DNA from 3 places in the Streptomyces sp. NPDC005438 genome. Region 3 is predicted to be linked to each of the others. Evidence: riboswitches for the same ligand, from Rfam matches in the RefSeq annotation. Region 3 holds a riboswitch; each other region holds the start of a gene.
The links. Region 3 has a riboswitch for cyclic di-AMP ahead of ABZT14_RS17230 (transglycosylase family protein). Riboswitches for the same ligand answer to the same signal wherever they lie in the genome.

Region 1: it holds a riboswitch for cyclic di-AMP, as region 3 does, so the genes downstream of both, ABZT14_RS03780 (transglycosylase family protein) here and ABZT14_RS17230 (transglycosylase family protein) in region 3, are expected to answer to the same signal.
Region 2: it holds a riboswitch for cyclic di-AMP, as region 3 does, so the genes downstream of both, ABZT14_RS02575 (NlpC/P60 family protein) here and ABZT14_RS17230 (transglycosylase family protein) in region 3, are expected to answer to the same signal.

What each region holds. Positions count from the first base shown of each region.
Region 1 covers NZ_JBEXEP010000001.1:907,654-915,295, forward strand. The annotation lists gene ABZT14_RS03770 (DUF4185 domain-containing protein) at 1-914, shown strand, start outside; gene ABZT14_RS03775 (helix-turn-helix domain-containing protein) at 1,051-2,160, shown strand; gene ABZT14_RS03780 (transglycosylase family protein) at 2,761-3,405, opposite strand; cyclic di-AMP (ydaO/yuaA leader) riboswitch at 3,407-3,602, opposite strand; gene ABZT14_RS03785 (OsmC family protein) at 3,991-4,416, opposite strand; gene ABZT14_RS03790 (hypothetical protein) at 4,601-5,029, shown strand; gene ABZT14_RS03795 (cytochrome P450) at 5,099-6,328, opposite strand; gene ABZT14_RS03800 (cytochrome P450) at 6,325-7,599, opposite strand; gene ABZT14_RS03805 (ATP/GTP-binding protein) at 7,596-7,642, opposite strand, start outside.
Region 2 covers NZ_JBEXEP010000001.1:609,626-617,267, reverse strand. The annotation lists gene ABZT14_RS02595 (hypothetical protein) at 1-708, opposite strand, end outside; gene ABZT14_RS02590 (hypothetical protein) at 1,163-2,158, shown strand; gene ABZT14_RS02585 (hypothetical protein) at 2,366-3,136, shown strand; gene ABZT14_RS02580 (hypothetical protein) at 3,248-3,604, shown strand; gene ABZT14_RS02575 (NlpC/P60 family protein) at 3,705-4,805, opposite strand; cyclic di-AMP (ydaO/yuaA leader) riboswitch at 4,812-4,965, opposite strand; gene ABZT14_RS02570 (hypothetical protein) at 5,137-5,688, opposite strand; gene ABZT14_RS02565 (helix-turn-helix transcriptional regulator) at 5,685-5,930, opposite strand; gene ABZT14_RS02560 (DUF3060 domain-containing protein) at 6,961-7,642, shown strand, end outside.
Region 3 covers NZ_JBEXEP010000007.1:303,012-310,653, forward strand. The annotation lists gene ABZT14_RS17200 (response regulator transcription factor) at 1-411, shown strand, start outside; gene ABZT14_RS17205 (ATP-binding protein) at 418-1,692, shown strand; gene ABZT14_RS17210 (GtrA family protein) at 1,618-2,169, opposite strand; gene ABZT14_RS17215 (5-(carboxyamino)imidazole ribonucleotide synthase) at 2,653-3,780, shown strand; gene purE (5-(carboxyamino)imidazole ribonucleotide mutase) at 3,843-4,340, shown strand; gene ABZT14_RS17225 (dipeptidase) at 4,427-5,641, shown strand; cyclic di-AMP (ydaO/yuaA leader) riboswitch at 5,963-6,112, shown strand; gene ABZT14_RS17230 (transglycosylase family protein) at 6,118-7,287, shown strand; gene ABZT14_RS17235 (DoxX family protein) at 7,641-7,642, shown strand, end outside.

The sequences.
Region 1 (7,642 bases), on a different contig from region 3:
AGTGGGTGCGCAACTCGGTGCTGGTGATGAACCCCTCCGGCACCCTGGAACGCACCCTGGTCGAGGGGGACGCGCAGAACCCCCGGCCGCTGTTCGCCAGCGGGTTCTCCCCGGAGGGCAGGGAACTGTGGCGGTGGCCGGTGCAGGCGGTGGTGGAGCCGCGTACCCCCGGCTCCCCGGACAAGGTGGTGCGGGTGCTGCTGTGGCAGCGGGAGCAGGGAACGGCCCCCTGGATCTTCGGGGTGCCCCGCCTCAGCGAGGTCGCCACCCTGTCGCTGCCGGACCTGAAGCTCCAGGACATCAGGCCGCTTCACCGCCCCTCCGACAACACCCCCTTCGACCGGCGGGTGCTGTACGGCACCTCGGCCGTCCAACAGGGGGAGTGGACCTACGTGTTCGGCGCGGACGAGGGCAGCGTCGACGGCAAGGCCTCCCGCGCCCACGTGGCCCGGGTGCCGCGCGGACAGCTGGCGGCCTCCTCCGCCTGGCGGTACTGGGACGGGAAGGAGTGGCAGGGGAACCCCACCCGCTCCCGCGCCATCCTGGTCGGCCGCACCGCACAACGCGGAGCCACCGGCACCTACTCGGTGGTCCGGGCCAAGGACGGCTGGCTGCTGCTGACCATGGACGCCGGAGCCCCCGACGGCGGCGGGATGGACACCCTCACCTCCTACTCCTCCTGTTCGCCCACCGGCCCCTGGTCCGGCCCGGTCAAGGTCGCCAAACCGCCCCTGCCTCCGGGGGGCGCGCGGGCCGGGGCGGTGCCGTACAACCCGCAGGCGCACCCGGAGTTCACCGACGACCGGGGACGACTGCTGGTGAGCTACGACGTCAACGTGCTGGGCTCGACGGAGGGCATCCACCGGGACGTCAACCTCTACCGGCCCCGCTTCCTCCGGCTCGACGTGCGCTGACCCCTCCCTCACGGACGGCCTCCCACCGCCTGGGACGGCCGCCCAGGTCAAGAGCACGTCAAGGCCACCCCACCTCGGCCCACAGCTCTGGGCACTCCCTTACGCTGTGCCGACCGACGAAGCGAGAGGCGGGGGCGTGAGGCATCAGCCCGTACCGAACAGCTACCTCGACGGCTACCCGGAGCTGCTCGCCGAGGTCTCCCACACCGGACGGCTGCCCCGCCGCGACGAGTTGGAGTCGCTGCGCATGTTGGGCGAGCGCGCCGCCGAGGAGGGACACGGCCTACGGGAACTGATCAGCCTCTACGTCAGCGCCACCCGGGGACTGTGGAGTTCGCTGCCCGGGGTCGCCCGCTCCGCCGGAGCGGCCGAGCGCGGACGGACCGGGGACGCGGTACTGGCCGTACTGGACGCGGCGGTGAACGCCCTGGGGGAGGGGCACGAACGGGCCCAGCGAATGGCCCTGCGCCAGGAGGAGGCCGAACGTCGGGAGTTCGTCGACGACCTGCTGCACGGCCGCAGTGACCTGGGCCGACTCAGCGAGCGCGCCCAGCAGTTCGGGCTGCGGCTCGCCCAGTCCCACCAGGTGGCCGTGGCCGTGGGGGACGAGGACTACGTCGACACCCACCCGCTGGTGCGCCGGGTGGAACGGGACCTGGCCGGCCGGTTCGGCGAGGCCCACCACGCCATGGTCGCCACCAAGGACGGCCGGCTGGTCTGCATCGCCGCCACCGGGGACGCGCCACTGCTGGAGGCGTTCGGCAAACTCGCCGAACGCTCCGGGCCCGACTACCAGGGCGCCCGCAGGGTGGCCGTCGGCCGGGACCACTCGGGGCCGGGCGGAGTGGTGCGCAGCTACGAGGAGGCCCGGGGCGCGCTGGAGTTGGCGGAGGGCCTGGGCCTGGAGGGCACCCACTTCAGCGCCGAGAAACTGATGGTGTTCCCGGTGCTGCTCCGGGACCGGGGAGCGATCGCCGACCTGGTCACCACCGTGCTGGGGCCGCTGACCCAGGCCCGGGGCGGCGCCGACCCGCTGTTGGAGACGCTGGCGGTCTACTCCGAGTCCGGCTACGTCAACGCCGAGGCCGCCCGACGGCTCGGCATCAGCGTACGGACCCTGTCCTACCGGTTGGAGCGCATCCGTACGCTCACCGGCTACAGCCCCAGCGACTCCCTGCACCGCTACACCCTGGAGACCGCCACCATGGGCGCCCGGCTGCTGGGGTGGCCCGCGCGGGAGCTGTGAGCGACGGCCGGCCGCCTCGACGGTCCGGCCCTCCTTCCGTACCGAACTCCCCACCGGCCCCTGTCCCGTGGCGGGTCGCCACCGGTTCCCGACCGAACCGGACACGGGGCGGGGGTCGAGACTTCCGGGTTCCGGCAATGTGCTCGACGGTCATCCACTGTCATCCTGTGGTCACGCCACGGCGGGGCCCACAGGCGACGGGGACGGGGCTCCTCCCCTGTGAGAGGCGCCGGCGGTCGAGCGACCGCTGTGCGCCCACCAGGGGGTGAGGTGCCCGCGCCGGCCCGCCGTGAGCGTCCACGGTCCGGGGTCCTCCCTGGAAACCGAGGTGGCGCCCGTCGATGCCCCCCACGGGGGTGGGGACATCGACGGGCGCTTCCCGCTGTCGCCGCCCTCGGTCGCCGCCCTCCGCGGGCGCCCGGTACGAGGACGTTCAGACCGCCACCGGTCCGCGCCGTACGGGGAGTTCCCGGTGCCCCGGCGGTGGCCCGACCCGGCGGTGGGGGAGCGGGTGGCCGGCTCCCTGGTTGCCGGGTTCCTGAGTTGGGTGCTGAGGGCAACCGGGCCGGGACCTCAGCCCCGACCCGGCAAGGCCCCGCCTCAGCCCAGGGTCAGCTTCTGCCCGGGCAGGATCACGTTGGCGTCGCTCAGCACCGAGGAGTTGCGCGCGTAGAGCTGCTTCCAGGTGGTGTCGTTGGCCTGGGCGATGGAGCTGAGGGTGTCGCCGGACCGCACGGTGTAGGTCTTGCCGGAGGCGCCCTTGCCCTGCGACGAGGCCGACGGGGACTTCTGGGACTGCTGCCGGGTGGACGACTCGGACGACGGCTTGCTGTCGCTGGTGCCGCCCTGGGGGCTGACGTCGGCGGAGGGGCCGCCGGCGGTCAGGCCGCCCGCGCCGGCGCAGGCCCAGGCGCCCGGACCCTGGAGCTTCAACAGCCGCTCGGCGGTGGCGATCTGCTGCTCCTTGGTGGCCAGGTCGGCCCGGGAGGCGTACTTGGTGCCGCCGGCCGCGGCCCAGCTGGACTGGGAGAACTGCAGACCGCCGTAGTAGCCGTTGCCGGTGTTGATGGACCAGTTGCCGCCGGACTCGCACTGGGCGACCTTGTCCCAGGTGTCCACGGAAGCGGCCTGCGCGCCGGTGGCGCTCAGCATCGGGGCGGCGATCGCGACGCCGGCGACGCCGGCCAGGGTGGCTATCCGGGCGACACGGGCGCGGTTGCCGTCACGTCCCTTGCTGGTGAACATGCTGTCTCCTCACCGATGCCTACGAGGTGAGCTGTCGGGTTCGGGCTGTGAGTCGCCCGGCCCGTCCGGCGAACCGGTACGGGCTTCACCCCTAGCCCTCGGGGGCCTTCCGGGCAGCACTGAGCTGCGACGGACGGCTCCGTCGGGCACCTACCGTGGGTCCCCCGCTCCTGCCGTGGTTGTTGCTTGAGGTGATCGAGGGGCCGTCGACAGGATTCGGCATAGCGGCCCTCGATGCCCGCGATCCGCGGACGGTGGCGACCGTAAGCACAGCGGTGCCGGCAGGCCAAAACCGGGCAGTGGGTGCCACTGTGGTCGATGAGGCCCATGGGGTGTGCTCTACCGCTCTTTGTGCAGGCCAGCATGTATGTGGCCGCATCGGACAGTTGGTGTGAGACGGATCAAGCGGAGAGAAGGGTCACAGGCTCGGGGTCCCGTTTCGGGGCCCTGTGGGGGTGTCGAACTGCCGGCCATGCGACGGAAAAAGCCTCACTACTGACCAAAAAGGTCGAAAGGGTTGGCGTCCTGGGACGCGAAAGGGGTGGTGCCCTCCCTCGGGAGGACACCACCCCTCGCGGACCCCGATCAGACCAGGTTGGCGGTCAGGGTGATCGTGGTGCCGGAAAGCGCCTGGCTCACCGGGCAGTTCGCCTTGGCGCCCTCAGCCGCCTTGGCGAAGGCCTCGGCGTCCAGCCCGGGCACCTCCGCCTCCACGGTCAGGTGGATGCCGGTGATTCCGGTCCCCGGCTCGAAGGTGACGTCGGCCTTGGTGTTCACCCGGGTGGGCGGAGTGCCCGCGCCGGCCAGGCCGTGGGAGAGGGCCATGGAGAAGCAGCTGGAGTGCGCGGCGGCGATGAGTTCCTCGGGGCTGGTCCGCCCGTTGGGCTCCTCCGCGCGGGACGGCCAGGTCACCGGCTGCTCGCCGATGCCCGAGGAGTCGAAGGTGACGGCCCCCGACCCCTCCAGCAGGTTGCCCTCCCAGACGGTGTGGGCGCTACGTGTGGTGGCCACGGTGGTACCTCTCTTCACTTGGTTCGCTCGCCGCACTGCGACGGTTGGACACCCCTATGCCAACACACTTCACGTACCCGGTGCCGACCGCACGCTGACGGACCCTCATCGTCACCCACCGGGCGCCCTGTCCCACCCGGCTGAGACTGACTACCGTGTCCCCGGGACATCGGAAGGGGTGGCAGTGGAGGAACTGGCGACGCTGGCGGCGGAGGGTGCGAGCGCCCTGGTCGCGTTGATGGTGACCGACTCCTGGGAGCGGGTGAAGGGGCGGGTCGCCGCCTTCCTGAGCCGGGGCCGGCAGGAGGACGCGGGCAGCGCGGAGGAGGAACTCGACCTGTCGCAGGGCGAGTTGGTGAACGCCCGGGACGAGGGTGACGAGGAGGCGGCCGACGACCTCCAGGCCACCTGGCGCAGTCGGCTCCGTCGGGTGCTGCGCGAGGACCCGGCCGCCGCCGACGAACTGCGCGCCCTGCTGGAGGAGGTGCGCCCCCAACTGCCCGCCCAGGACAACTCCCAGGTGCACAACAGCGTCGGGGTGGTCCACTCGGGAGCGCAGGTGTACCAGGGGCGGGACTTCTCCCACCTCACCATCCGCCCCCCGGGCGTCTGACCGCCTCCGGCCCCGACGCTCCGACCGGGAGCACCGGGGCCGACCGCCGGGCTGGGCGTCCTGGGACGCTCAGCCTCGGGACAGGGTCACCGGGAGGGCGGTCACGCTGTTGCTGACCACCGAGGGCAGGTGGGTCAACTCCTGGTCCCCCACCGCCAGTCGCAGGTCCGGGAAGCGGGCGAACAGCGCCGGCACGGCCACCGCCGCCTCCAGTCGGGCCAGCCCGGAACCGATGCAGAAGTGCGGCCCGTACCCGAAGGTGAGGTGACGGGTCTGCTCGCGCGTCAGGTCGAACTCGTCGGCCCGCTCTCCGTGTTGGCGGGGGTCGCGTCCGGCCGCGATGTACGAGGCCAGCAGCGCGTCTCCCTTGCGGATGGTCACGTCCTCCAGCGGGATGTCCTCGATCGCGAACCGCATCGGGAAGTGGGCCACCGAGGCGTCCCAGCGCAGGGTCTCCTCCACCGCCGCCGTCCACGGGTACTGACCGGAGGTCAGCAGCTTCAACTGGTCCGGGTGGGCCAGCAGGGCGCGGATGGTGTTGGTGATCAGGTTGAGGGTGGTGCTGTGCCCGGCCACCAGCATCAGGATCAGGGTGCCGATCAGCTCCTGCTCGTTCAGCCGGTCGCCCTGGTCGGTGGCCGCGATCAGTCCGCTGGTCAGGTCGTCGGCGGGGTGGGCGCGCTTCTCCGCGATCAGCTCGGTCAGCAGGGCGTGCATCCGCTTGCGGGTCTGCACCCCCTCCTCGGCCGGGGTGGTGGAGGAGGTGAGGCTCTTCGAGAGGCCGTGGAAGTCGTCGTAGCGCTCCTCGGGGATGCCCAGGAGCTGGCCGATCACCCCCATCGGCAGCGGGTAGGCGAAGTGCTCGCGTACGTCCACCACTTCGCCGGCCGGGAAGGTCGCCAGCCGGTCCAGCAGCCGATGGGTGGTCTCCTCGATGCCCGGGCGCATCGCGTCCACCCGACGGGGGGTGAACGCCTGGCTGACCAGGGTGCGCAGACGCCGGTGGTCCTGCCCGTCGGCGGTGGTCATGCCGACGTTGGTGACGAAGTCCAGCAGCGGCCAGCCCTCGGGGACGGTGCCGTCGTGCAACTCGCGCCAGTGGCGGGCGTCCTTGCCCACCCGGTTGTCGGCCAGCAGGTCCTGGAGCAGCTGGTGCCGGGTGACGACCCAGGTGGAGACCCCGCCGGGCAGCATCACCTGGACCGCGTCCCCCCTCTCCCGCAGCATCGCGACCTCACCATGCAGGTCGGAGCCGGTCACGTCGAGGTGGTACTCCGGGGACTCGGGGGCCGTGGTCATGTGCGGGCTCCAAAGCTTGACGGCTGCGAAGGGGTGAAGTTCACGGGAAGTGAGTAGAGGGCACGGGACCACGGTGAGGTGCGGTACGTCAATGACTCGGGGTCGACCGCGATCTGCATGTCGGGCAGGCGGTTGATGAGTGTGCTGACCGCGGTGTGGGCGATGACCCGTGCCGGGTTGCGGGCCGGGCAGGTGTGTGGACCGGCCCCGAAGGACACGTGCGAACGGTTGCCGGTGATCGGCCGGCCGCTGGCCGGAAGGACCGCCGGGTCCTGGTTGGCGGCGGCCAGCCCCAGGATGAGCGCGTCCCCGGCCTGGATGAAGCGGCCCCCCAGGTACAGGTCCTGGAGCGCGTAACGGCCGGGGAAGTTCTGCACCGGGGTGTCCCGCCACAGCACCTCGTCCAACGCGGCGTCCACGGTGAGGCGTCCACCGCTGAGGTGGGAGCGGAAACCGCTGTCGAGCATCAGCAACCGGGCGGCGTTGGCGGTCCAGTTGGCCGCCGGGCCGGTGCCGGCCACGATGATCACCATGATGTGGTGCAGCACCTCCTCCGGGCTGAGGCCCGAGGGGTGGGCCAGCAGCCAGGAGGGCAGGTCGTCACCGGGACGCTGGGCCCGCTGCTGCAACAGCTCGGTGAACATCTGCTGGAGCTTCTGGTTGGCCTCCTTCGCGCCCTCACCACTGTCCGCCAACGCCCGTACGGCGGTGATCAGTTCGGGCGCCTGCTCGTCCGACAGCCCCAACAGACGGGTGACCACCCACAGGGGGAGCCGGGCCGCGAAGTCGATCATCAGGTCGGCGTGACCCTGCGGGGCCACCCGGTCGATCAGCTGGTCGGCGATGTCGGTCACCAGCCGGCGCAGGTCGTGCAGGTTGATCATGGCCAGGGAGTCGGTGACCGCGCGGGAGAACCGGGCGTGCACCGGGCCGTCGGTGAACAGCAGCGTCGGTCGGTACGCCATCATCGGGGCCAGGGGGGAGTCCGGGCGCAGCCGCCCGTCCTGCACCGCCCGCCAGTGCCGGGGGTCGTGGGAGAACACCGTCTCGTTGCGGGTGACTTCCAGCACCTCGCGGTACCCCAGCACCAGCCAGGCCGGTATCCCCGGTTCCAGTTCCACCGGCGCCACCGAGCCGTGTTCCTCACGCAGTCGCCGGTACAGCGACGGGGTGTCTCCGGCCAGGATGTCGCCGTACAGCGGGGTCAGCCCGGACCCCCCGTTGTGGGCGGGGCACTCGGGCGGGGGGCCGGTCGTCTCCGGGGAACTCACGCGGGCACCTCCTGAGCTGCGGTGTAGAGGTAGTTGACCAGGG
Region 2 (7,642 bases), on a different contig from region 3:
GTCCGCGAAGCTGCCGCGACCGGAGTCGTCGGTCAGCAGGTCGGCCGCGTGCGGACGGTCGGCCCGCACCTTCTGGAGACGTTGGGCGGCGATCCGCACCGTCACCGTGCGGCGTACGAAGACCGCCACCGCGCAGGTCAGGGCCAGTACCGTCAACACCCCGGCGGCCCGCTCCAGTTGCATTCCGTCCAACAGCCGCTGCCGGCGCTCCCCTCCGCTGGCGAACCCCAGCTCCAGGGCCAGCACCAGGGTGGCGTAGGTCAGCAGGGACACCCAGCCGGCCGCCACCACCCGGGAGGTCGACAGCCGGTTGTCCTCACCCAGCAGGGGCGCCAACAGCCCGCCACGGCGCCGGTGGTGGTAGGCGGCGAGCAGCGCCACCCCGGCCACGACCAGCGCGGCCAGCAGTCCCGCCGTACGGGCCAGGGTCCAGCCGGCGACCACCGCGGTGGACACCTGGGCCACCAGCAGCAAGGCCACCGCGCCGCCGACCGTGTACAGGCTGGGGCGCCACAACCCGGACAGCCAGCCGTGCCCCGCCACGTCCCGCAGCCGGGCCAGCTCCCTGGCACGGCTGGCCAGTTCGTCGGAGATCCACTGACGGCGGGCGCTGGGCGAGCTGACCACCGAGTCCGGTACGCCCTCGCCGGCGGCGAGTTGCCGGTGCCGTTCCTCGTACTCCGCCCGGGCCCGCCGGTACCGCTCCAGGGCGGTCGGCTCGGGCGGTTCGGCCGGGGTCTCCTCGGCGCCGTCGGGCTCCGAGGGCTCCCGGGAGGTCTCGGCTTCCCCGGCCCCCTCGGTCTCGGATCGTTCCTCCGAGGCGACCGGTTCGCTCCGTTCGGACGCGCGGGGCGGGGGCACCTCGCCGGGGTCGGTGGCGGCGGACGCCTCGGCGTCCGACCGCTCGGCGGTGGTCGGCTCGCCCGGGCCGTCGTGCTCCGGGCCGTCTCCGGTGGTGTCGACGGCCACTCTCACTCACCCCTCCCGCGCCGGGCACCCCTCGCGCCCCGCGACAAACGACGGTACGGATTCTGCCTTACCGCCCCCGTGGCGCACCGGGTGGGGAGGGCGCCGGAAAACGAGCGGGTACGCCGGCGGGAAGCTGCCGTATGCTCCGTGAGCGCCCGGGTCGACGGGGCGTTTCACCACGGGGGAGAACGCCATGAGCAAACGCCAGGTGTCGAGGATGCTGCGCGAGATGGCCAGCCAGGACACGGTGCAGGTCACCAGCAAGACGACGGTGACGAAGCTGGCCCGACTGGCCCTGATCGCCGAGCAGTTCGGCTTCATGTACGGGGACGCCGAGCAGGTGGGCAGTGGCCAGAACGTACGCACCGTGATGACCCTCCACCGCGACCTCAGCCCGGAGGCCCAGCGAAGGGCGGCGGAGAACTTCGCCCGCTTCCCCCAGGCCGGCAACGGCGGCGACCTCCCCGGGATGCAACCCGGCGGCCGGTTGCGGCCCCTGCCGGACGCGGCCGACCACCTGGAACTCCTCAAGGCGCGCGTCAACTTCGACCTCACCGGGGACAGGGGTGAGAAGCGGATGCTGTGGGGCGTGGGAAGCGTGATCTTCGGCTTCGCCTTCACCGCCGTCCTCCACTGGTCGGAGCCCGACTTCGTGCTCGTGGTGCTGTGGGTGACCCTGGGCTGCCTGTTCCTCCTGGGCATCGGCTTCGTGTGGAACCGCCGTCGCAACGCCCGCTTCCAGCGGGTGCTGGTGGGGGCCGGGCTGACCCCGGTACGGGACGGACAGGGGCGGCTCCGGTACCTGCCTCCGGGCGGCCAACTCCCCGGTCACCACAATCCGTTCGCCCCTCAGGGGTTCGGGTTCCCACCGGTGCCCGCACCCTCCGCTCCGGGACACCCCTCCCCCACGCCGCAGCCCGCGCAGCCACCCATGCCCCCGCAGGCGCAGCCGCCCGGGCAGTACGGCCAGCCGCCCCACGCCCCGGGACCGTACGGGGCACCGGCCCAGCCCTACGGTCAGCCACCCGCGTACCAGCCCCAGCAGGGGCCGGCGTCCGCGCCGAACCCGGGACAGGGTGGGCACCCCACCCACGCTCCGGGACCGTACGGCGCTTCCCCCCAGCCCTACGGCACCCCTCCGACGCCCCATGGGAAGGCCCCCGGCCACCAGCCCCACGGGCAGGGGTAGTTGCCGGGTGGGACGTCCGTGACCCCTGGCTGACCAGCGACCCGGCCCCTCACCGCCACCGCGACAGCGCTACCCGACCCACCCCGCCGGCCCTGCCGCACAACCAGGCGAGGAAAGCGGAGGAAAACCGACGGAGAGCGGTTCGGCCAAAGCCCCTATCCTCCGTGGGGCCGTTCAGACGAGCGGCCCCACTAGGGGGAGGACCTCGTGAGCAAACGCCTGGTGTCGAGGATGCTTCGCCAGATGGGCAGCCAGGAGACCGTGCGGGTCGTCGGCAAGATCCCGGTGAGGCGACTGGCCCGACTGGCCCTGGTAGCCGAGGAGTTCGGTTTCGCGTACCAGGACACCCACCACGCGGGCGAAGGCCAGTACACGCGGAACGTGATGATCCTCGGCCGCGACCACAGCCCGGAGGCGCAACGGAGAGCGATGGAGAACTCCGTCCGCTTCCCCCAGGCCGGCAACGGCGGCGACCTCCCCGGGATGCTACGGGGTGGCACCCTGCGGCCCCTGCCCGATGTCGCCCCTCGCCTGGAACTGCTGGAGGCGCGCATCAACTTCGACCTCACCCGGCCGCCCACCCGGAACGAGGCACTGGCTCTGGCGGTGTTGGCCGTCCTGGCCCTCGCGGTCAACGTCGTGGCGTTCAGGTCCGACCCCGACTTCCTGCTGATGATCCTTTGCCTGTACCTGGGCGTACTCGCCCTGGGAAGCGCCCTCTTCCTGTGGGCCCGTCGACGCAACGCCCACTACCGACAGGTGTTGGACCAGGCGGGCTTGGTCCCGGTACCAGACCGGGACGGCCGCCTCCGCTACCTGCCTGGGCCACCCGACGACACCCCGGCCGTTCCCCGGTACGTCGTGCCCCCACCACCCCCGCGCGCGCCCACACCACCCCCGTACGCGCCACCCCGGCCGGTCCATCCGCCGATGCCCCCGCAGGCGCCGGGGCACCCCCGGCAGGGGGCCCGGGACTGACCTCGCGGGGCCCCACGGCTGACCGGTTCGCGGACGCACCGGGCCCCGGGCCTTCGGCCGAGGGGGACCTCGGTGAACGGGTGCCCGGAGGCCGGTGGTTAGGCTGCGGCCATGGACGTACTGATCCATCTGTTCGTCGGGCTGCACATCATCGGGATCGCCGCGCTGCTGGGCGGGTTCCTGTTCCAGTTGAAGGCCATCGGGCCCGGAGAGGCCCGGGTCTCCCCCGGCATGTGGCACGGCGCGCTGACGATGCTGCTGACCGGAATGATCCTGGTCGGCCTCAACCAGGCCGACGACAACCCGGTCAACAACCTGAAGATCGGGATCAAGACCGCCGTGCTCGTGGTGGTGATGGCGCTGGTCTACCTCCAGCGGGACGAGGAGCGGGTACCCGCACCCCTGTTCACCGCCATCGGCGCGCTGACCACGGTGAACATCTTCGTGGCCGTGCTGTGGACGAGCTGAGGCGACACCGGGCGAACACCCGGCGCCCCGACCACGGTCACGCCTGACGCCCCGCGACGAACGGGGACGCCGGCGTGACCGTGAAGTGTGGTCCGGCGCCTCAGGCCGGGCGCACCGCGCTGTGGAAGGGCATGTAGTCGATCGACTCGTAGCGGATGTTGGTACCCGGCTTGGGCGCGTGGATCATCTGCCCACCGCCCACATAGATCCCGACATGGCTGATGTCGTCGTAGAAGAAGACCAGGTCGCCCGGGAGCATCGACGACTTGGACACCTTGGTCCCGACCTCGACCTGGTCCCAGGTCGTACGGGGCAGCTGCACCCCGGCCTCGGACCAGGCGTCCAGGGTGAGCCCTGAGCAGTCGTAGGAGTTGGGGCCGGTCGCACCCCAGACGTAGGGCTTGCCCAGCTGCTTCTTGGCGAAGTCGATGACCTTGCGGGCCTTGGCGGAGTAGCTGCCGTCGTCGGGCACGTCCTGCGGCGGGGGCTCCTTCTCCCGTTCCTTCTCCCGCTCCCGCTCGCGCTGTTCGGCCTTGCGGCGGGCCTCCTCGCGCTTCTTCCGCTCGATGGCCGCCAGCCGCGCCTTCTCCTCGGCGGTCAGCTTGGACAACAGCTTGCGCGCCTCGGCCAGCTTGCCCTGGACCGTCTGCTTGTCCTCGCGCAGGGTGGCCTGCTTCTCGCTGAGGGACTTCAGGCTCTTGCCGGCCTCCACCCGCTGCCGGTTGGTCTGGCGCTGCTGCTCCTGGAAGTCCTTGACCGCCTCCTTCTGGCGGCCCGTCATCCGGTCCAGCAGGTGGGACTGCTTGAAGAAGCCCTGGGGATCCTGGGTCAGCAGCAGGGTGGCGGTGCCGGACACACCCCCGGTGCGGTACTGCGCGGTGGCGTAGTTCCCCAGGGTGCGGCGGGCGTCGTTGAGCTTCTCGGTGCGCTGAGCGGCCTTGTCCAGCAGCTTGTTGACCTTGGTGCGCTGCTGGTCGGTCTGCTCCTTCTTGGCGTTGTACTTCTGGGTGGCGGTGCCGGCCTCCCGGTACAGGGTGTCGACCCGCTCCTTGACCTCCTCCAGGGAGGGCTTGTCGTTCGGTGCGGCCTGGGCGCTCTGGGCCAGCATTCCGACCGAGGCGAGGGCGACGGTGGTGACTCCGACCGCCGGACGGCGGGAGTGGGCGAGTATCCCGCCGCGGGGTTTGCGATGCGACGCCAAGGTCGCGGCTCCTTCCGTGGACCGCCTACCGGGTTAGCTGTCGGGTTCGGGCTTCGGAAGGTCGCCCTACGGAGGACACGCGTCGCATGTCCCCTGATTCACCCCGGTGTTGCCTGTGGGTCCCCGGTTCCGGTGAGACCGGACTCGACGGGGCAACCCGTGTCGACGCCTTCGCCGACTGGGGGTACGGGTCGCCTGGCAGGGCACGGTAGCCAAGAAGTGGGGTTGCTGTGAAGCCTGGGGCTCGATACGTCCGATATCTCATCGTTACCCCACGTCCGGCCCCAGCGCCCCGGTCATCCGCGGGGGTTGCTCGGCCCGTCGCGACCGCCTACACCTCGTCCCCACCCAACGGCTCGTCCTCCACCCGCAGTACGGCGATCCACAGCGGCGACAGGAAGTGGGTCACCAGCAGGAGGAAGCCCAGCGCCGCCATCGGCCCGGACAGCTCCCGCAACGAGGAGCCCAGGGCGTGCGCGGCCACGCAACCCACCAGGGCGACCAGCAGCCCCCAGCGGGTGAGCTGGTACGCCCGCGCCATCACCACGCCGCGCTCGGCCTGTTGGCGCTCGTCCAGCATGTGGGGGCGCAGTTCCAGCAGCCCCCGCGTGGCCGAGTTCAGCATCCCGGTCAACGGCACCCACATCACCAGGGACAGCAACAGAGCCAGCGCCCACCAGGGTTCGCCGAGCGCGCACATGGCGATGGCGGAGCCGGCCATCAACGAGGTCACGGCGATGTGCCCCAGCACCAGTGTCGTGCGGCGGGTACGGGTGGCATGGAGGTGCCGCCCCTCCTCGCGGTTCATGGTGCGCAGCGTCCACCGGTCCCGGCGGCTGGGCTCGCGCCCCGTTCCGGCGGCGGGGTTGTGGGGACGGGTCATGTCTGCCTCCCGTAGATCTCGTCGGTTAGGGGGGTGAACGGTTTCAGGGAGAACAACGCCTCCACCGGCAGGCCGAAGAACGCGGCGATCCGCAGGGCCAGGTCGAGACTCGGGTTGTACTGCCCGCGCTCGATGTAGCCGATCGTCTGGTAATGGGCCCCAACCGCCTCGGCCAGCTTCTGACGGGAAACCTTCCTCTCCGCCCTCACCACCGACAGCCTGTTGTGCACCTGCTCGCTCATGTATAAGGAGTACTACATTTCTCAGCGGTACCGCAACAGCGGGGACTGACCTCACAGGAACCCACCGAACAAAGCGACCCTCGGAAGCCTCGGCCGACCGGGCGCCCAGGGCCCCCAACTCCGCCGCCCACCAAGCCCGTTGGGAGTGGGGCGGGGTACGGGCCAGGGGGCGACCGGACATCGGACCGGCTGGGACCCGGGGCACCCGGAAGTACGCGGCGACGCCCGGGGGCGGGGCGCCGGGGCCACCCTCGGGTCGCCCCCCTTGTGGCCCCGCCTCGAACCGGTCGACCCCAACGAAGGGTGGGAGCACTGCCGTCGGCCGACCCCCGTCCGACGGGATCCGCTCACCACCAGGGGCGCCCCACAGGGAGCGTGCCGCCGCTCCCTCCATGCCGCACCCCCTGACGGCCGCGACCGCATCCAGACCCTCGGCGTCGGACAGGTCGCGAGGCCGGAGCCTCCGCCGTACCCCCTTCCCGAAACCCCTTCCCTACAGAGACTCCTGGAGACGTACGGAGAAAGGGGCCGCGCCCAGGAGCCGGCAACCTCGTACGGAGCGAGCCGGCCACCACGGGCCGAGCCCCTCCCTCACACGAGGGAGCGCATCCCGCACGAGGAACCGTCAGGAAACCTTCCTGTCCCCCTCGACCGGCGAAGGGCACCGGCCCGTACCCCCCACCCGCCTCCACGACGGAACCCGAGGCGAGCCCCAAGTCACCGCCCCCACGGAACCGTTGGGAAACCTTACTTACCGTCCGTCGGGCATCCCTGACGCGTCCTCACCCCCCGGCACACGCCCGTCCGGCGGCAGGTGGCACCCCACCCGACGGCTCCGCCCACCACCCCGTGACCCGGCCTACAAGTCCCCGTTCCCACAAGGCTGTTGGGCACCGTGAAAGCCACTAGGTTGGCCCACCCGGGGTTCCCCTGGGCAGGTCGGTAGGGAAGGCTGTGCCCTCGTTCCCGTCCGATCCGTAGAGCCCGGAAGCCCCAGAAGTCCCCCGAAGACGCCGCACCGAGGAGTCCCGTGAAAGCCCCGAGCCCCAGGCCCCGTCACCTGCTGCTGGTCACCGCCCTGCTGGCCCTGGCCGCCTGCTCTCCCGAAGGGACCGACTCCGACTCCGGCGACGGCGGGAAGTCGGGCGAGCGGACCGTGATCAACGGAACGTCGGAGCGTCGCACCGTGGACTGCGGATCGGGCGGGGAGGTCAGCCTGTCCGGCGCCTCCAACAGCGTGACGCTCACCGGGGAGTGCGCCAAGGTCGACGTCACCGGGGCGAGCAACACCCTGAACGTCCAGAAGGTCGGCACCCTCAACGTCACGGGCGCCGGCAACACCGTCACCTGGGAGGAGGGCCTCGACGGGAAGAAGCCGAAGGTCAACCTCAACGGGGCCGGAAGCAGGGTCAACCAGGGCAGGGTGAAGGGCGGGACCGACCAGGAGGACGGCGGAACGGGCCAGGAGGACGGCGACACCGGCTCCGGCGACCGCTTCGTCGCCGGCAGCGAACGCAGGGAGAAGGTGGAGTGCGAGGGCAACCAGGTCCTGACCGTCACCGGCTCCCGTAACACCCTCACGGTGCGGGGCTGCGAGAAGGTCACGGTGATCGGGACCGGCAACACCGTCGCGGCCGACCAGGACACCACCGAGGTACGGCTCATCGGCAGTCAGAACACGCTGTCCGCCCCCGGCTCCCCCAAGGTCACCG
Region 3 (7,642 bases):
CTGGACGCCGGCGCCGATGACTACGTCACCAAGCCCTTCCGGTTGGCCGAGTTGTTGGCGCGGGTGCGGGCGCTGCTGCGCCGGGGGGCGAACAGCGCCGAGCCTCCGCAGCCGCCGGCCCCGCAGGGGGTGCGGATCGACGTGGAGTCGCACCGGGCGTGGATGGGGGAGGAGGAACTCCAGCTCACCGCCAAGGAGTTCGACCTGTTGCGGGTGCTGGTGCGGGACGCGGGCCGGGTGGTCACCCGGGACCAGCTGATGCGGGAGGTGTGGGAGACGACCTGGTGGTCGTCGACCAAGACTTTGGACATGCACATCTCGTGGTTGCGGAAGAAGTTGGGTGACGACGCGGCCAATCCCCGGTACATCGCCACCGTGCGGGGTGTGGGCTTCCGTTTCGAGAAGAGCTAGGCGGGCGTGCGTCGGCGGCTGATCCAGTCCACCCTGGCCGTGGTGCTGGTGGTGATCTCGGTGTTCGGTGTGTCCCTGGTGCTGGTGGAGGCGCGGACCATCGAGACAGGTATCCGGGACAACGTGAACGCCGAGGCGGTGCGGCTGGTGTCGGCCGTGGAGAACCGTATGGCCGCTGGTGAGGAGATCACCGCGGCCTCCCTGCGTCCCCAGCTGACCGGCCGCCGGTACGCCCGGATCAAGGTGCCCGGGCAGCGGGTGGTGGAGGTGGGGGCCCGTCCCGGGGGTGAGGTGATCGAGTCCCGGCAGTCGGGGGGCCGTGGGGCCACGGTGGTGGTACGTCAGTCGCGGGACGTGGTGACCTCGGAGCTGGTGCGCAGCCTGTGGGCGATCCTGGCGGTGGCGGCGCTGGCGGTGTGCGCGGCGGTGCTGTTGGCGATGCGGCAGGCGCGCAGGGTGGCGGCTCCGCTGGTGGATCTGGCGGAGACGGCGGAGCAGCTGGGGTCGGGGGATCCACGTCCGAGGCAGCGGCGGTACGGGGTGCCGGAGCTGGACCGGGTGGCGGACGTGTTGGACGCCAGTGCGGAGCGGATCGCCCGGATGTTGACGGCGGAGCGGAGGTTGGCGGCGGACGCCTCGCACCAGTTGCGTACTCCGTTGACGGCGCTGTCGATGCGGTTGGAGGAGATCGTGGAGGCGGCGCCGAGGGAGCCGGCGGCGGAGGGGGAGACCTCGGTGCGGGAGGAGGCGATGATCGCTCTGGCGCAGGTGGAGCGGTTGACGGACGTGGTGCAGCGGTTGCTGACCAACTCCCGTGATCCGCGTAGTGGCTCGGCGGTGGCCTTCGAGCTGGACGAGGTGATCCGGCAGCAGTTGGAGGAGTGGATGCCGGCCTACCGCAGTGAGGGTCGGGCGTTGGTGTGGTCGGGGACCAAGCGGCTGCGGGCGGTGGGTACGCCGGGGGCGGTGGCGCAGGTGTTGGCGACGTTGATCGAGAACTCGCTGATGCACGGCGGGGGCACGGTGGCGTTGCGGACCCGGGTGACCCGTAACCAGGTGGTGGTGGAGGTGTGGGACGAGGGTCCGGGGGTGGACCCGTCCCTGGGGTCACGGGTGTTCGAGCGGACGGTGAGTGGGCGCAACTCCACCGGCCTGGGGTTGGCGGTGGCCCGGGACCTGACGGAGGCGGACGGGGGCCGGTTGGAGCTACTTCAGCAGTTGCCGGCGGTTTTCGGCCTGTTCCTCAGCCGGGACGTCGAGGAGGTCCAGCGACGTTCCTGAGGGGGTGGGCCGGCCCTGGGCCTGGGGTTCGCCGTGGGGGCGGGGGAAGGTGCCGAGGGGGTCGGCGGGGGTGTCGGCGTCCTGGTGGGCGGGTTCGGGCCGGGAGGCGGCCGGGTCCTCGCGGAACACCCAGGTGCGGTAGGACCAGAAGCGGAAGGCGGTGGCCAGGCCCAGGCCGATGACGTTCTTGGCGACGTTGTCGGCGAGGGAGGAGGTGTAGCCCAGGCCGTAGTGGGACAGGGCGAGCATCCCGTTCTCGATGACGAGGCCGAGGCCGCTGAAGAACAGGAAGAGGGTCAGCTCGCGGTGCAGCCGGCTCTTGTCGGCGTGCCGGTAGGTCCAGTACCGGTTGCCGACGTAGTTGGTGCAGATGGCCGCCGCGGTGGCGAAGACCCCTGATCTGACCGGGGCCAGCTGGTAGGTGTGGATGCACAGGTTGAACACGGCCACGTTGACCAGCACACCGAAGGCACCCACGGTGCCGAACTTGGCGATCTCTCGTGCCAGCTGAGTCAGCCGGGTACGCAGCCCCGGCCCGTCTCCCCTACCGATCGCGCATCGCCCCGTTCGTCGTGGTTCTCTCCACCGCCGCTCCGGCTGGTGGCCGGTGCCTCGCGGTGGTCGTCCGTCGGGCCATGGTAGCCAGAGCGCGAGCGGGGTCGCGCGCCGAGCGGCAAACCCTCACAGGACGGGGACATTCCCCGCGCTCCCCCCGTCGTTCACCCGCCGGCCGGCTCGCGTGCTCCGGGTGTTCGCCGGGCCACGGTGGGTGGGCGTCGGCCCGGGGTGCCGTAGCGGGCGGATGGCGGGGGCCCCGGGGCGTCAACGTGCCGGTGCGGGGCGGAGGTTGGGGCGCGGGCCGGTCGCCGGGTGGGCGGGCGCGCCGGTGGGGTGCCGCCCCGGCGTCGGGCGCCGTGGCCGGCGGATACGCTGTGGCGCGTGACATTCCCGGTAGTCGGCATGGTGGGCGGCGGCCAGCTCGCCCGGATGACCCACGAGGCGGGCATCCCCCTCGGTGTGCGGTTCAGGCTTCTCTCGGACGGTCCCAGGGACTCGGCGGCCCAGGTGGTGCGGGACGTGGTGGTCGGTGACTACCGCGACCTGGACACCCTGCGGTCCTTCGCCCGGGGCTGCGACGTGGTGACCTTCGACCACGAGCACGTACCCACCGAACACCTGCGCGCCCTGGAGGCGGAGGGGGTGGCGGTGCGGCCCGGCCCGGACGCGCTGCGGTACGCGCAGGACAAGGGGGCGATGCGGGCCCGGCTGACCGAGCTGGGGGTGCCCTGTCCCCGGCACCGGATCGTGGCGGACCCGGCCGAGGTGACGGCCTTCGCCACCGTCGAGGAGGGGGCGTCGGGGTTCCCGGTCGTCCTGAAGACGGTGCGTGGCGGCTACGACGGCAAGGGCGTGTGGCTGGTGCGCGACGAGGCGGAGGCGGCCGAGCCGTTCCGTGCCGGGGTGCCGGTGCTGGCCGAGGAGCGGGTGGACTTCGTCCGGGAGCTGGCGGCCAACGTGGTGCGGTCGCCGCACGGGCAGGCGGTGGCGTATCCGGTGGTGGAGTCGGTCCAGGTGAACGGGGTGTGCGACACGGTGATCGCGCCGGCTCCGGGGCTGTCGGAGGAACTGTCGGCGCGGGCTCAGGCGTTGGCCCTGGGGATCGCCCGGGAGCTGGGGGTGGTGGGTCATCTGGCGGTGGAGCTGTTCGAGACGCCGGACGGGCGGGTGCTGGTGAACGAGTTGGCCATGCGCCCGCACAACTCGGGCCACTGGACCCAGGACGGGGCGGCCACCTCGCAGTTCGCCAACCACCTGCGGGCGGTGCTGGACCTGCCGCTGGGGGACCCCAGGCCCCGGGCCCGGTGGACGGTGATGGCGAACGTGCTGGGCGGGGACTACCCGGACATGTACGGGGCCTATCTGCACTGCATGGCGCGGGACCCGGGGTTGAAGATCCACATGTACGGCAAGGACGTGAAGCCCGGGCGCAAGGTCGGCCACGTCACCACCTACGGCGACGACTTGGACCAGGTGCGGGAACGCGCCGCCCATGCGGCCGGCTATCTACGAGGGACGATCACCGAGTGAGCCACCCACAGCGCGAGCGGTCCGAACCGTCCGAACGACCCGGTCCCCTGGTCGGGATCGTGATGGGTTCGGACTCGGACTGGACGGTCATGGAGGCCGCGGCCCAGGCCCTGGACGAGTTCGAGATCCCCTACGAGGTGGACGTCACCTCCGCCCACCGGATGCCCCGGGAGATGCTGCGGTACGGGGAGGAGGCGGCCTCCCGGGGGCTGCGGGTGATCGTGGCGGGCGCCGGGGGCGCGGCGCACCTGCCGGGGATGCTGGCCTCGGTGACCCCGTTGCCGGTGATCGGGGTGCCAGTGCCGTTGAAGTACCTGGACGGCATGGACTCGTTGCTGTCCATCGTCCAGATGCCGGCCGGGGTGCCGGTGGCGGCGGTGTCCGTGGCCGGGGCGCGGAACGCCGGGCTGCTGGCGGCGCGGGTCCTGGGCGCCCATGACGCCGATCTGCGCGAGCGGTTGGAGCGGTTCCAGCAGGAGCTGGGGGAGCGGGCCGCGGAGAAGGGGCGCAGGCTGCGGAGCCGGGTGGCCGGTAGCGGCGGCTTCGGCTTCGGCGGCTGAGCACACGGGTACGGATCACCGGCCGGCGTCCTCCTGGTGGGGGCCGGCCGGTGGCGTTGACGGGCGAGTGGAGACGGGAGACCGGTATGACCCTGGGCGAGGACACCCTGCGGCGGGCGCGTGAGCTGTTGGCCGAACACCCGGTGGTGGACGGGCACAACGACCTGCCGTGGGCGCTGCGTGAGCAGGTCGGCTACGACCTGGACCGGCGGGACGTCTCCCAGGACCTCAGCGCCCATCTGCACACCGACCTGCCCCGGTTGCGGGCGGGCGGGGTGGGCGCCCAGTTCTGGTCGGTGTACGTGCGTACCGACCTGGCGGGGGACGACGCGGTGAGCGCCGTACTGGAGCAGGTGGACGTGGTGCGGCGGCTGGTGGAGCGCTACCCGGACGACCTGGCGCTGGCGTTGACCGCGCGGGAGGTGGAGGAGGCCCGGGCCGCCGGGCGGATCGCCTCCCTGATGGGTGCCGAGGGCGGGCACTCGATCAACAACTCGCTGGCCACCCTGCGGGCGTTGTACCAGCTGGGGGTGCGGTACATGACCCTCACCCACAACGACAACGTGCCCTGGGCCGACTCGGCCACCGACGAGCCGGCGGCCGGTGGGCTGACCCGCTTCGGTGAGGAGGTGGTGCGGGAGATGAACCGGCTGGGGATGCTGGTGGACCTCTCGCACGTGGCGGCCTCCACCATGCGGGACGCGCTGCGGGTGAGCGAGGCGCCGGTGATCTTCTCGCACTCCTCGTCCCGGGCGGTGTGCGACCACCCGAGGAACATCCCGGACGACGTGCTCCAACTGCTGGCGGACAACGGGGGCGTGGCGATGGTGACCTTCGTGCCCAAGTTCGTGCTGCCGGAGGCGGTGGAGTGGAGCGACCGGGCGGACGCCCACCTGCGGTCGCTGGGTCTGCACCCGCTGGACGGTACGGAGCGCGGGGTGCGGGCGCGGCGGGAGTTCGAGGAGGCGAACCCCCGGCCGGAGGCGACCGCTTCCACGGTGGCCGACCACCTGGACCACATGCGCCAGGTCGCCGGGATCGATCACCTGGGTATCGGCGGGGACTACGACGGGGTGCCCTTCACCCCGGCCGACCTGGGCGATGTGTCCTGCTATCCACGGCTTGTGGGCGAGTTGTTGGCGCGTGGCTGGTCCGAGACGGACATCGGCAAGGTCACCTGGGGGAACGCGGTCCGTGTCCTGGGCGAGGCGGAGGGGGTCGCGCGTGAACTGTCCGCGCGGCGCGGACCGTCGATCGCCACCCTCTCCCAACTCGACGCTCCGAGCGCCCAGAACGGGTAATTCGGACTCCCGTGACGCAATTCACCCCGCCTTCGGGCGGGGTGATGTCCGTTGCGCGCCGTTTGTTTTCCTCCCGCGCCATTCCCCTTGCTGGGGGCGGTAGTTGAGGAACGGCTTCCGTTCGTGCCGGTGGCCGCGCGTCGGCGTCGTCCGCCGTTCGGTCACTCCATCGGGTCGTCCTGGGTTAAATGTCTATTTCGCTCTCACGTTCAACTTCCCCGAGCCGCTTGTTTCGTCGCATTTTCTGCGTTTAACGTTCAGCTCCGCCGCTACCCCAAAGTGGCGGTCCGCTGCCGGACGCCGAATCCTGCCGGCGGCAGCGGATCCCAGACGTCACGTCTAACGGCAGGAGCGGGGGACCCAAGGTAAGTGCCGGACCCACGGGCCGGCTTGGGGTGAAGCCACCGAGAGGTGGCCGGGCAACTCCAGCCCGAACCCGACAGCTCACCTCGCAGGCGTCGGAGAGGAGCACCACTATGTCCGGACGCGGACGCCACCGGCGGCCACGCGACAGCCGCCTCAACAAGAACGTCACCCGCATCTCCGTGGTCGCCGCCGCCGGCGGGGTCACGACCATGGTCGCCGGCGCCAACGCCCAGGCCGCTTCCGTCAGCACCTGGGACAAGGTCGCCGAGTGCGAGTCCAGCGGCGACTGGAGCATCAACACCGGCAACGGCTACTACGGCGGGCTCCAGTTCGCCCAGAGCACCTGGGAGGGCTTCGGCGGCAGCAAGTACGCCTCGCGGGCCGACCAGGCCAGCAAGTCCCAGCAGATCGACATCGCGGAGAAGGTGCTGGCCGAACAGGGGCCGGGCGCCTGGCCGCTGTGCGGTCCCAAGGCGGGGCTCGCCAAGGGCGGTCCCGCCCCGGGTGTCGACCCGGGTGGCGAGTCCAAGCCCACCACGCCGGCCAAGCCCAAGGCCCCGTCCAAGCCCGAGCGGCCCAAGGGCGACCAGGCCAGCAGCCACGGCCGCAACGGTGAGTCCTACACCGTGGCCAGCGGCGACACCCTGTTCAAGATCGCCAAGGCCCAGGACGTACAGGGCGGTTGGGAAGCGCTGTACGAGGACAACCGCCAGGTCATCGGCGGCGACCCCGACGTGATCATCCCCGGCCAGAAGCTGAGCGTCGACGGTGGCCCGGCCAAGTCGGAGTCCAAGGCGACCCCGAAGAAGTCCGGTCCCAAGCACGCCAAGCCGAAGCAGTCCAGCGACCAGGCGTCCGCCCCCAGCGGCAACTCCTCCGGCTTCCAGGCTCCGGTGAACGCCCCGACCAGCACCGCCTACCGCGCGTCCGGCGGCTCCTGGTCCAGCGGTTACCACACCGGGGTGGACTTCTCGGTCTCCAGCGGCACCAGTGTCAAGGCCGTCGGCCAGGGCACCGTGGTGTCCGCCGGCTGGGGCGGCTCCTACGGCAACCAGGTCGTCATCAAGCACTCCGACGGGCGCTACAGCCAGTACGCCCACCTGTCCTCGCTGTCCGTCAGCGCCGGGCAGACGGTCAGCGGTGGCCAGCAGTTGGGGCTGTCCGGTTCCACCGGCAACAGCACCGGTCCGCACCTGCACTTCGAGATCCGTACCGGTCCCGACTACGGCTCGGACATAGACCCGCTGGCCTACCTGCGCGGTAAGGGCGTCTCGCTCTGACCCACGCCGGGAGGTCGACCGCTCCTCTCCGGTGCGTCGAGGCCCTCCCCGCCCTTCCCAGGGCGGGGAGGGCCTTCGCGTGCGCCGGTGGCCCGCCCGATCCGGTACGGGTCCGGTGAGGGAGCAGGTGTACGAGGGCCCCCGCCTGGTACCCGCCCCGGTGGGCGACCGGCCGACCCGGTCCGAGGCTCCCGTGTGGCGTCCCCCGTACCGCGGGGCGGATTCGGGGGCTTGGCCCGGACATCCACGTGCTTGGCACGGATAGTCGCAACCTTGAGACGTGGACGCCCCGGGCAGAATGCCGGCACAGCCGGACACGTACACGTGAGCGACCGGGAGACGGGAGTGGGGCCAT